3 regions of the Mesorhizobium sp. WSM4849 genome follow, and region 1 is predicted to be linked to each of the others. Evidence: riboswitches for the same ligand, from Rfam matches in the RefSeq annotation. Region 1 holds a riboswitch; each other region holds the start of a gene.

The links. A riboswitch is a leader RNA that binds a small molecule or an ion and turns the genes downstream of it on or off. The one in region 1 is predicted to bind thiamine pyrophosphate.
Region 2: linked by a shared signal. The riboswitch ahead of thiC (phosphomethylpyrimidine synthase ThiC) and the one ahead of thiB (thiamine ABC transporter substrate binding subunit) in region 1 are both predicted to bind thiamine pyrophosphate.
Region 3: linked by a shared signal. The riboswitch ahead of AC0L3L_RS32225 (YkoF family thiamine/hydroxymethylpyrimidine-binding protein) and the one ahead of thiB (thiamine ABC transporter substrate binding subunit) in region 1 are both predicted to bind thiamine pyrophosphate.

The regions. Positions count from the first base shown of each region.
Region 1 is NZ_JBVVPW010000015.1:26,965-30,232, reverse strand. It holds gene AC0L3L_RS18405 (ABC-F family ATP-binding cassette domain-containing protein) at 1-299, opposite strand, end outside; gene AC0L3L_RS18400 (thiamine diphosphokinase) at 301-945, opposite strand; TPP riboswitch at 1,048-1,162, shown strand; gene thiB (thiamine ABC transporter substrate binding subunit) at 1,206-2,219, shown strand; gene thiP (thiamine/thiamine pyrophosphate ABC transporter permease) at 2,313-3,268, shown strand, end outside.
Region 2 is NZ_JBVVPW010000025.1:82,881-86,148, forward strand. It holds gene thiC (phosphomethylpyrimidine synthase ThiC) at 1-1,307, opposite strand, end outside; TPP riboswitch at 1,411-1,527, opposite strand; gene AC0L3L_RS25450 (acyltransferase family protein) at 1,533-2,390, shown strand; partial or broken gene AC0L3L_RS25455 (GNAT family N-acetyltransferase) at 2,415-2,822, opposite strand; partial or broken gene AC0L3L_RS25460 (response regulator) at 2,821-3,138, opposite strand.
Region 3 is NZ_JBVVPW010000043.1:22,965-26,232, forward strand. It holds gene AC0L3L_RS32215 (aminotransferase) at 1-122, shown strand, start outside; gene AC0L3L_RS32220 (alcohol dehydrogenase family protein) at 132-1,241, shown strand; gene AC0L3L_RS32225 (YkoF family thiamine/hydroxymethylpyrimidine-binding protein) at 1,249-1,857, opposite strand; TPP riboswitch at 1,848-1,960, opposite strand; gene AC0L3L_RS32230 (aspartate aminotransferase family protein) at 2,273-3,268, opposite strand, start outside.

The sequences.
Region 1 (3,268 bases):
TAGGGATCGTCGGCGGGTCCGAGCCCCGCCTCGACATAGGCGCGGACGCTGGCGAAACCATCCAAGTCGGGCATTTGCGGCAGGTAGCGCACTGTCGCCGAGGGCTGGCGGAACACCTCGCCGTCCTGCGGCTCTATCAATCCCGCAGCGATCTTGAGCAACGTCGATTTGCCCGAGCCGTTGCGGCCGACCAAAGCGATCTTGTCGCCCGCCGACGCCGTCAGTTCCGCCCCGTCGAGCAGCGGCGTGCCACCGAAGGTCAGTTTTATGCCGTCGAGATTGAGAAGTGGCGGCGCCATGTCAGCTTCCAGGTAAGGGGAATGGGTGGGCGAGCAACAGCGCGCGGCCACTGCTCAGCGCAATTTCCAGCCGGCCCTTGACCTCGTTGGAAATGGTCAGCGACGAACCGAACGCCATCTCGATATGGTTCAGCGGCCATTTGGCGCCGGTCACGGTCAGGCCGGTAAGGTCGGAAAAGCCGAGAATCGAAAACAGCGTGCCATCGGCGTAGTCGAAGCCGGCCTTTCCGCGAAGCAAGGGAGTGCCTTCCTGTGCGCCGCTGGTCAAAAGCACCTCCGTCCCTGCCTCGGCCAGTCGGACACTGAGCGCCAGGTGCAGGAAGGCGTGGTCGGTGCGCTTGCCGCCGAACGCGCCGGCGAGCACGAGACTGGTCGCGCCGCGTTCGAGCGCGGCGGCGATAGCCAGTTCGCCGTCGGTCTTGTCCTTTTCTGCCGGAAACACCTGGCGGGCCACGGCGGCCAGCTCGTCCGGCAAGTCCGCCGGCACCGAATCGAAGTCGCCGACCCAGAGTTCCGGCGTCAGGTTCAGCGTCCGGGCATGGCTCATGCCGGCGTCGGCGGCGATGACACGGGAGCCTTCGACCTGGCGGTCGAGCAGCGGCGTGCGGATTAGATCGCCGCCAAGCAGGATGGTGAATTTGCTCATATGCGTGGCCCTTACCAGCCCTGCTTGCCAAACGGAAGGCCGCGTTCCAGATGCCCGGCAAACTTCCGCTTGCGCCGCAACCAGGCTGGGCCTATGTGTCGAAACGCTCTAACGGGGTGCTGGACGCGATCTTCGCGAACCAGCTGAGAGGCGACCATGCCAACCCGCTGAACCTGATCCGGTTTGTACCGGCGGAGGGATTAGACGTTTCGGACAGCCCGACGCCTCAATTCCTTTCAACGCGAACGAAGGAGGCGCCGATGCGCACGTTTTTATACACTCTAGTTTCGGCAGTGCTGCTTGCGGCGACTGTTCCCGCCGGCATCGGGCCGGCATCCGCGCAGGAAAAACTCACCGTCTATACCTATGAGAGCTTCACCGCCGACTGGGGTCCAGGCCCCGCGGTGAAGAAGGCCTTCGAGGCCGAATGCGGCTGTACTCTCGAATTCGTCGCGGTCGCCGACGGCGTCGCCCTGCTCAACCGCGTCAAGCTGGAAGGGGCCGCGACCAAGGCCGACATCGTGCTCGGCCTCGACACCAATCTGACTGCGGAAGCCAAGGCCACCGGCCTGTTTTCGCCGCATGGTGCCGTCATCGATGTCAATGTGCCGGGCGGCTGGAGCGACGATGTTTTCGTGCCGTTCGACTATGGCTATTTCGCCGTCGTCTACGACACCGAAAAGCTGAAGACGCCGCCGAAGAGCCTGAAGGAATTGGTCGAGGGCAATGCCGATGAGAAGATCGTCATCCAGGATCCGCGCACCTCGACGCCCGGTCTCGGCTTGTTGTTGTGGGTGAGGTCGGTTTATGGCGACAAGGCGCCGGAAGCCTGGGCCAAGCTTAGGGCAAAGGTGCTCACCGTGACGCCGGGCTGGAGCGAGGCCTATGGCCTGTTCACCAAGGGCGAGGCGCCGATGGTGCTGTCCTATACCACGTCGCCGGCCTATCACATGGTCGCCGAAAACACCGAACGCTATCAGGCGGCGTCCTTCGAGGAGGGCGCGTATCTGCAGATCGAGGTTGCCGGCATCACCACGTCAGGCGCGAAGAACCCATTGGCGAAACAGTTCCTGACTTTCATGACCGGACCGAAATTCCAGGATGTCATTCCCGAGACCAACTGGATGTTCCCGGCCGGCAAGACCGAGAAGCCGCTCAATCCGGCTTTCGACAAGCTCGTCAAGCCGACCAAGACTTTGCTTTTCAGCCCGGAAGAGGTCGCCGCCAATCGCAAGGCCTGGGTCGACGAATGGCTGTCGGTGATGAGCAAGTAGCTTGTGATTGAAAGATGATTACTCTACGGCGCCCGGGAACTCGACCTCAGCCATATTTTCTGCTTCGACGATCGTTGAACTAGGCAGGGCGGCATGCATACCGGATATCCTGCCGATCCCCGCGTCACCGCCGGCACCATCGCGCTTGCCGCTGTTGCGCTGCTGGTCGGCGGAGCGTTCGCCGGGCTCATCGTCGAAGGCGCCCGCGACCCGTCCGGCGCCGCGTCGACCTTCGATTCCTACCTCTTCCGGGTCGCCCGTTTCACGCTGTTGCAGGCTTTGCTGTCGACACTGCTTTCCGTCGTGCCGGCGCTGTTCGTTGCGCGGGCGCTGTCGCGGCATCCGCGCTTCTTTGGTCGCGGCCTGATCCTGCAGCTCTTCGCCGTGCCGCTTGCGCTGCCGGCCATCGTCGCCGCACTCGGCATTCTGGCTCTCTATGGCCGTGCCGGCTATTTCGCCGGCGTGCTCACCGCGATTGGCGGTCTGGGCTGGCCGGGCATATACGGCCTGTCCGGCATCCTCATCGCCCATGTCTTCTTCAATCTGCCGCTGGCCACGCGGCTGTTCCTTGAAGCGCTGACGACAGTGCCGGCCGACCAGTGGCGGTTGGCGAGCCAGCTCGGCATGGGCGCCAGATCCGCCTTCCGGCTGATTGAATGGCCGACGCTGCGTGCGGCGCTGCCGGGCGTCGCTGGGCTTGTCTTCATGCTCTGCATCACATCCTTTACCATCGTGCTCACGCTGGGCGGCGGGCCGCGTGCGACGACATTGGAGGTCGCCATCTACCAGGCACTGCGTTTCGATTTCGATCCTGCCCGCGCGGTGACGCTGACACTGCTGCAGATCGCGCTGACCTTCGTCGTTGTGCTGGCATTGATGCGGCTTGGCGCCAACATCGTCGGCGACGCCAACCTGCCGGTGGCATCGCGCCGCTATCTTTCGGCCGGCCCGGCCGAGACCGTGCTGAATACAGCATTGATCGCTCTCGCATTGCTGTTCGTCGCCGGGCCGATGGCTGCCATGGTGACGTCAGGCCTTGGCGCCGATCT
Region 2 (3,268 bases), on a different contig from region 1:
CCAAGCGTATAGAACGGCGCCTCGCCGCAAACAGCGAGCTGCTTGTCCATGTTCTCCTTGATCTTGTGCATCGGTACGTGGCCGGGCCCCTCGATCATCACCTGGCAATCCTTGGCCCAGGCGATCTTTGTCAACTCGCCGAGCGTATCCAGTTCGGCGAACTGCGCCGCGTCGTTGGCGTCGGCGATCGAGCCGGGACGAAGGCCGTCGCCGAGCGAGAACGACACGTCGTAGGCGCGGCAGATGTCGCAGATTTCCTCGAAATGCTCGTAGAGGAAGCTTTCGCGGTGATGATGCAGGCACCACTTGGCCATGATCGAACCGCCTCTGCTGACGATACCGGTGACCCGGTCGACCGTCAGCGGGATGTAGTGCAGCCGCACACCGGCATGGATGGTGAAATAGTCGACGCCCTGTTCGGCCTGTTCGATCAGCGTATCGCGGTAGATTTCCCAGGTCAGGTCCTCGGCGATCCCTCCGACCTTCTCAAGCGCCTGGTAGAGCGGCACGGTTCCGATCGGCACCGGCGAATTGCGGACGATCCATTCCCGGATGTTGTGGATGTTGCGACCGGTCGACAGGTCCATGACGGTGTCGGCTCCCCAGCGGATCGCCCAGACCATTTTTTCGACCTCTTCGGCCATCGACGAGGTGACGGCTGAATTGCCGATATTGGCATTGATCTTGACCAGGAAATTGCGGCCGATGATCATCGGCTCGCTCTCCGGATGGTTGATGTTGGCTGGAATGATAGCCCGCCCGCGCGCCACCTCGTCGCGCACGAATTCCGGTGTGACGAAATCGGGGATCGCTGCGCCGAAGGCTTCGCCGTCGCGGTCAAGCTTGCCGCGCAGGATCTCGCGACCAAGGTTTTCGCGGATGGCCACGAACTCCATTTCAGGCGTGATGATGCCGGCGCGCGCATAGGCAAGCTGGGTCACCGCCTTGCCCTGCTTGGCCCTGAGTGGCCGGCTGCAAATGGGAAACTCCGGCGTCAGGCGCTCGCCCGCCGCAAATCCGTTGTCCTCCGGCCGGACGTGGCGGCCGTCATAGTCCTCGACATCGCCGCGTGCCGTGATCCATTCGTGGCGAAGTCGGGCAAGGCCCTTTTCGATACTGATTTCGAGGGTGGGGTCGGTATAGGGGCCGGACGGATCGTAAACGGTGACGGGCGGCTCACCGGCCGTCGGATGGACGGAGATTTCGCGCATCGGCACCCTGATCTGCGGGTGGATGGCACCGGGCCTGTGGATTTTCCGCGAGGCGGGCAGTCGTCCCGTCGAAACCACCGGAGTGAGGGCATTCATCGTGAGGCTCCTTTGCTCATGCATTGGAGACCCAGTTCTGTGCCGGAAGGATGAAAAGACGCTTCTGTTGACCTGCCGAAACAGGACCTCGGGCGTAAACTCCCGCAAAGCGCTTGCACCGTCCCTACGCCAGTATGAACTGGATCAGGTTCAACGGGTCACTGCGCCGCGAAAGCCAGCAGTATCTCAGCCCCTTGCCGGGACTCCCCTGGTGAATGCCCCAGGTTGAACGGGCCGGCTCCGATTTGTCAAGCGCATTCGGGTCCGGCCGAAAGCAGCTATCGCCTAGCTGGCGGCATCCGTTATCCGCTCAAGGCGTTTTTCAAGCGTCGGTTCTCCCGCATCTATCCGGCGCTGCTGGTTTTCGTCCTCGCTTCGAAGGTTGCCTTGTCCGGCACGTTTGTCGCCTTCAAATGGAAAGCGGCGCTGACGGCGCTGACATTCACCTACAACTATGCCGGAATTCTCGTCAGCCGCGCCGGCGCGCTCGACCATATCTGGTCGCTGTGCGTCGAAGAACATGCCTATGTCATCCTGGCGCTGATCAGCTTTGTTGTTTCGGGGCGTGCCCGTGTCGTCATGCTGCTCAGCGCGCTGTCGGTGCTGGCCATGGCGAACGGTGCGATTTCCTACTGGGTCTTCGGGATGGACTACGAGACGACCTATTGGCGAACCGACGTGCGAATCGCCTCGATCCTGCTATCGGCGGTGATATGCCTGCTCAAGGCCGGCGACAGGCTGCCGGCTTTGTTCAAGGGGCCGCATGTCGCGGTTGCGGCGTCCGTCGGGGCGGTTCTTCTGTTCATGGAAACGGTGCCGACGCCTATCCACTATCTGGTCGCGGTGCCGCTGTTGGCGCTTGCCGTCAATTCGCTCGACTTCAGCACGCGGTACCTGACCGGATTCCTGTCCTCCTGGCCGATGGTGACGCTGGGGCTGTGGTCGTATTCGCTCTATCTGTGGCAGCAGCCGTTCTACAAATTCGTCTATTCGCAGGGCAGTGCGCCGCTGCTGATGCTGGCCGGCGCGCTTGCGCTTTGTGCAGCTATTACATCGTTGAAAAGCCGGCTCGCGCCTGGCTGAACCGCAACTGATAGAGCTGTTGCCTCAGCCGGTGATCCGCCTGGTGTAGTAGCGGACTGCCTTCTTGCCGCCGTGGATCACCGCGTCGACGACCTCGACGAAGCCGAGCGCGGCGTGAAAGGCATCCGAAGCCGGATTGGGCGGTTCGGCATTCACCTCGCAAGTGACGATGGTCTGGCCGGCACGCGAAACATGTTCGAATAGATCTTCATAGAGCCTGCGGGCATGGCCGCGGCCACGCGCTTCTCCCGCGACGACGATACGGTCGACATAGACAAAGCGCGGATAGCGCTCGCGAAACCACAGGAAGTTCGGACTGTCGTAGCGGGCGTCCTGGTCGAACGTCATGATGAAGGCTTCGAGCGCACCGATGCGACGCGCATAAAACGCTTCGCCGAGCAGGAAGGACAGGCGTTCCGGCTCAAGCCACGACCTGCTGCGGCGTCAGTTTGGCAAGGCGCTGCACCATCTCGGCGCGATCGGTGCTGTCGGCGTCCGGCGGCTTGCCTTCATAGGTTTCGGGCACGTGGATCGCACCTTCCATCGCCGAGCGAATGGCGGCGGCCAGATCGCTCTTGCGCGCCGATTTCGGGACGAAGCCGGCTGCGCCGTAGGACAGCGCTTCGGAAATGATCTTGGGCTCCTCATGTCCCGAAGCGATGACCACCGGCAGGCGCGGATAGCGGGTCCGAAGCTGCAGCAGCCCGTCGAAGCCATGCACATCGGGCATCCTGAGGTCGAGCAGCGCAGAGATCGAATGGCAGTCCGCTGCGACTCAGACACTAGTCCTTCAAGATGACCCAAACAGAACAAGAATCTTACTGAACCGAACTGATTTTGCAATGACGGTCGCCGAAGATGATTCTGAACCACTGAGG
Region 3 (3,268 bases), on a different contig from region 1:
GCGCCATGCCGCAGGGCGACATTCTCGGCTTTGCGCCGCCGCTGTGCCTCACCCGCAAAGAGGCCGACATCGTCGTATCGAAAACGGCAGATGCGTTGAAGAGCGTGTTTGCGAACCTCTGAAAAACCGACATGAATGCCATAACCAAACCCCTCCCCGCCACCATGGCCGCAGTGCTCCTGACCGGTTACGGCGGACCGGAAAAGCTTGTCTACCGCACCGACGTGAAAGTGCCCTCGCCCGCCCCGGGCGAGGTGCTGGTCAAGGTCACCGCTTGCGGCATGAACAACACCGATGTCTGGGTGCGACAGGGCGCCTACGGCACGGAGGAAGATGCTGCCGCCGTGTCGACCTGGCGGCGTCAGGGCAACACGCTGACTTTCCCGCGCATCCAGGGCACCGACACCGTCGGCAACATCGTTGCCGTCGGCGATGGTGTTTCTTCGGCCCGCATCGGCGAGCGGGTGATGGTCGACTTCTCCATCTACAACCGCGACGATGATTCACTCGCCGACATCGACTATATGGGCCACGGCCGCGACGGCGGCTATGCCGAATATCAGGCCGTGCCGGCCGAAAATGCCCATGTCGTCGCTACCGACCTAACTGACGTCGAACTCGCCACTTTCTGCTGCGCTTACCTTACCGGCGAACAGATGCTGGAACGCGCCGCATTGATGGCCGGCGAGCGAGTGCTGGTCACCGGCGCGTCGGGCGGCGTCGGCTCCGGCATCGTGCAATTGGCGCGGGCACGCGGCGCCATTCCCTATGCCGTCGTCGGCAAGGGCAAGGAACAGGCGGTGCTCGACATCGGCGCCGAGGCGGTGATCACCCGTGGCGTCGCCGATCTGCCTGCTGCCGTGAACGACGCGACCGACGACCAGCCGATCGACGTGGTTGCCGACCTCGTCGGCGGTGCGATCTTCAATGATCTCTTGCGCATCCTTCGGCCCGAAGGCCGCTACACCACCGCCGGCGCGATTGCCGGCCCGGTCGTGCAACTCGATCTGCGCACCATGTATCTCAAGCAGTTGCAGCTGCATGGTTCGAGCCAGGGCACGCGTGCGGACTTTCGCCGTATCGTCCGCTACATCGAGGAGAAGAAGATCCGGCCGCTGGTCGGTGGCGTCTACAGGCTGTCCGATTTCCACCGTGCCCAGGCGGATTTCATTGCCAAGGATTTTGTCGGCAAGCTGGTGGTCGTTCCGGATGCCGTTTCGGATTTCGCTGCAACCGGTTGACAATCGACTAACAAGCGCTCGGGCTGTTCGCCGACACGGTAAAATCGAGCGCGACATGGCCTTGCGGCGCGCCGAAGCGAAGGAAGGCTTCCGATAGCGTCGCGAACACCGGTCCGGCATCGCCTCTAAGCTTGGTGCAGAAATTCTTCGACCTGTCGAAGACGCCCGAAATCTTGAGAAAGTCGATGCAGCCGTAGATCTCGTCCATGTGATGGCCCTCGCCGAGCGGATAGAGCGAGAACTGCGCGGCGACCTCTTGGCCGAGCTTTTTCGCACCGTCGACATGCGACCGCGCCGCGCCGATGCGCTCGGCCAGGGAGAGCTCGTGACTGCTGCCGGAAATCGGTGTGCAGATCGGATCGTCGGGCTCGCCGGGGCAGCCGCGCGACACCGTCGCCGACAACACGCAGTGCACGCCACTTGCCGCCGCCGAGGCGAACAGATCGCGCATGGCCGGGAAAAGCTGTTCCGGCGGGCCGACGATCAGCGTCGAGATGTCGTCGGTCTCGATGCGGAAATTCGGCCGATAGGAATCCATCGCCGAAATAGCTTTGAGGATGACGCCGACGAAATCGTCGCACATCGGATACAGGGAAATCTGTGCACCTGAAAACACGGTCGCCTCGCTCCGCTGGCATTACCCAGATCAGCTTGAGGGACCGAAGGCTTGGCACCTTCCATCTCAGCCCCGGCAATACGGAGCGCCCCTGTCGATTGGGTGGACGTAGCACCGGCGCGGTGGATGTTCAAGTACGATCCGGGGCAATTGCCGATCGTGGCGCCGCCGGCAAAGCTGCCGATCTCCCCTGCGGAAGATTGGATGCCGCAGCAAGGCTCAAAGCGTACCTGGCTTTCAACGCTCAATACGCGGCGGCTTTCACGAGGCGTTTTTCGTGATGGCTTTGTTTATCTGCAAGACCATTCTGATTTGGCTGCACGACGGCAACAAGGATTCCTGATCCTCTCCTGCAGCGTTATAAGTTTTTCGCAATTTTCTTATAACGCCGCTTGCGTCGCTCGAGATCACGCCGTTACGCGCGCGCCAATTGCGGGACCTGCTTGCCCGCGGCTTCAAGCGATCTTTCGAACGCGTCGATCATCTCATCGACCTGTGGCTCGGTGATGATCAGCGGCGGGCAGAAAGCCAGCGCGTCGCCCATGTTGCGGGATATCACGCCGTTCTGCTGCATGAAACCGTTGACGAGCCCGCCCAGCGCGCCGGCCGTCTCCCACGGCGTCTTGCTCGCCTTGTCGCCGACCAGTTCGACCGCCGCGATCAGGCCGACTCCGCGCACCTCGCCGACAAGCGGGTGCGATTCGAGCTTGCGCAGCCGCTTCTGCATATGCGCGCCGACCGTGCGCGCATTGCCGACAAGGTCGCGCTCCTCGATCAGCTTCAGGTTCTCGAACGCGACTGCCGCCGCAACGGGATGGCCGCCGCCGGTGAAGCCGTGGCCGAAGGTGCCGATGCGATTGCTTTCGTCGGCAATCGGCTCGAAAACCTTTTCGTTGATCAGCAAGGCCGAGATTGGCAGGTAGGACGAAGAAATCTGCTTCGACAGCACCATGATGTCAGGCCTGATGCCGAAGGTCTGCGAGCCGAACATCTCGCCGGTTCGGCCAAAACCGCAGATCACCTCGTCGGCGACGAGCAGGATGTCGTATTTCGACAGGACCGCCTGGATCTTCTCCCAGTAGCCGGCCGGCGGCACGATGACGCCGCCGGCGCCCATGATCGGCTCGCCGAAGAAGGCAGCGATGGTTTCCGGTCCTTCGGCCAGGATCAGCTTTTCCAAGTCGTCGGCAAGCCGGCTCGAAAACTCTGCTTCGCTCTCGCCTGGCAGCGCCTCGCGCCAGTGGTGCGGCGTCGACGTGTGCAGCACATTGGCAATCGGCAGGTCGAAGGACGTGTGGTTGTTGGGCAGGCCGGTCAGGCTTGCAGCGGCAATGGTGACGCCGTGATAGCCGCGATTGCGGCTGATGATCTTCTTGCGTGCCGGCTGGCCGATCGCATTCGACCGGTACCA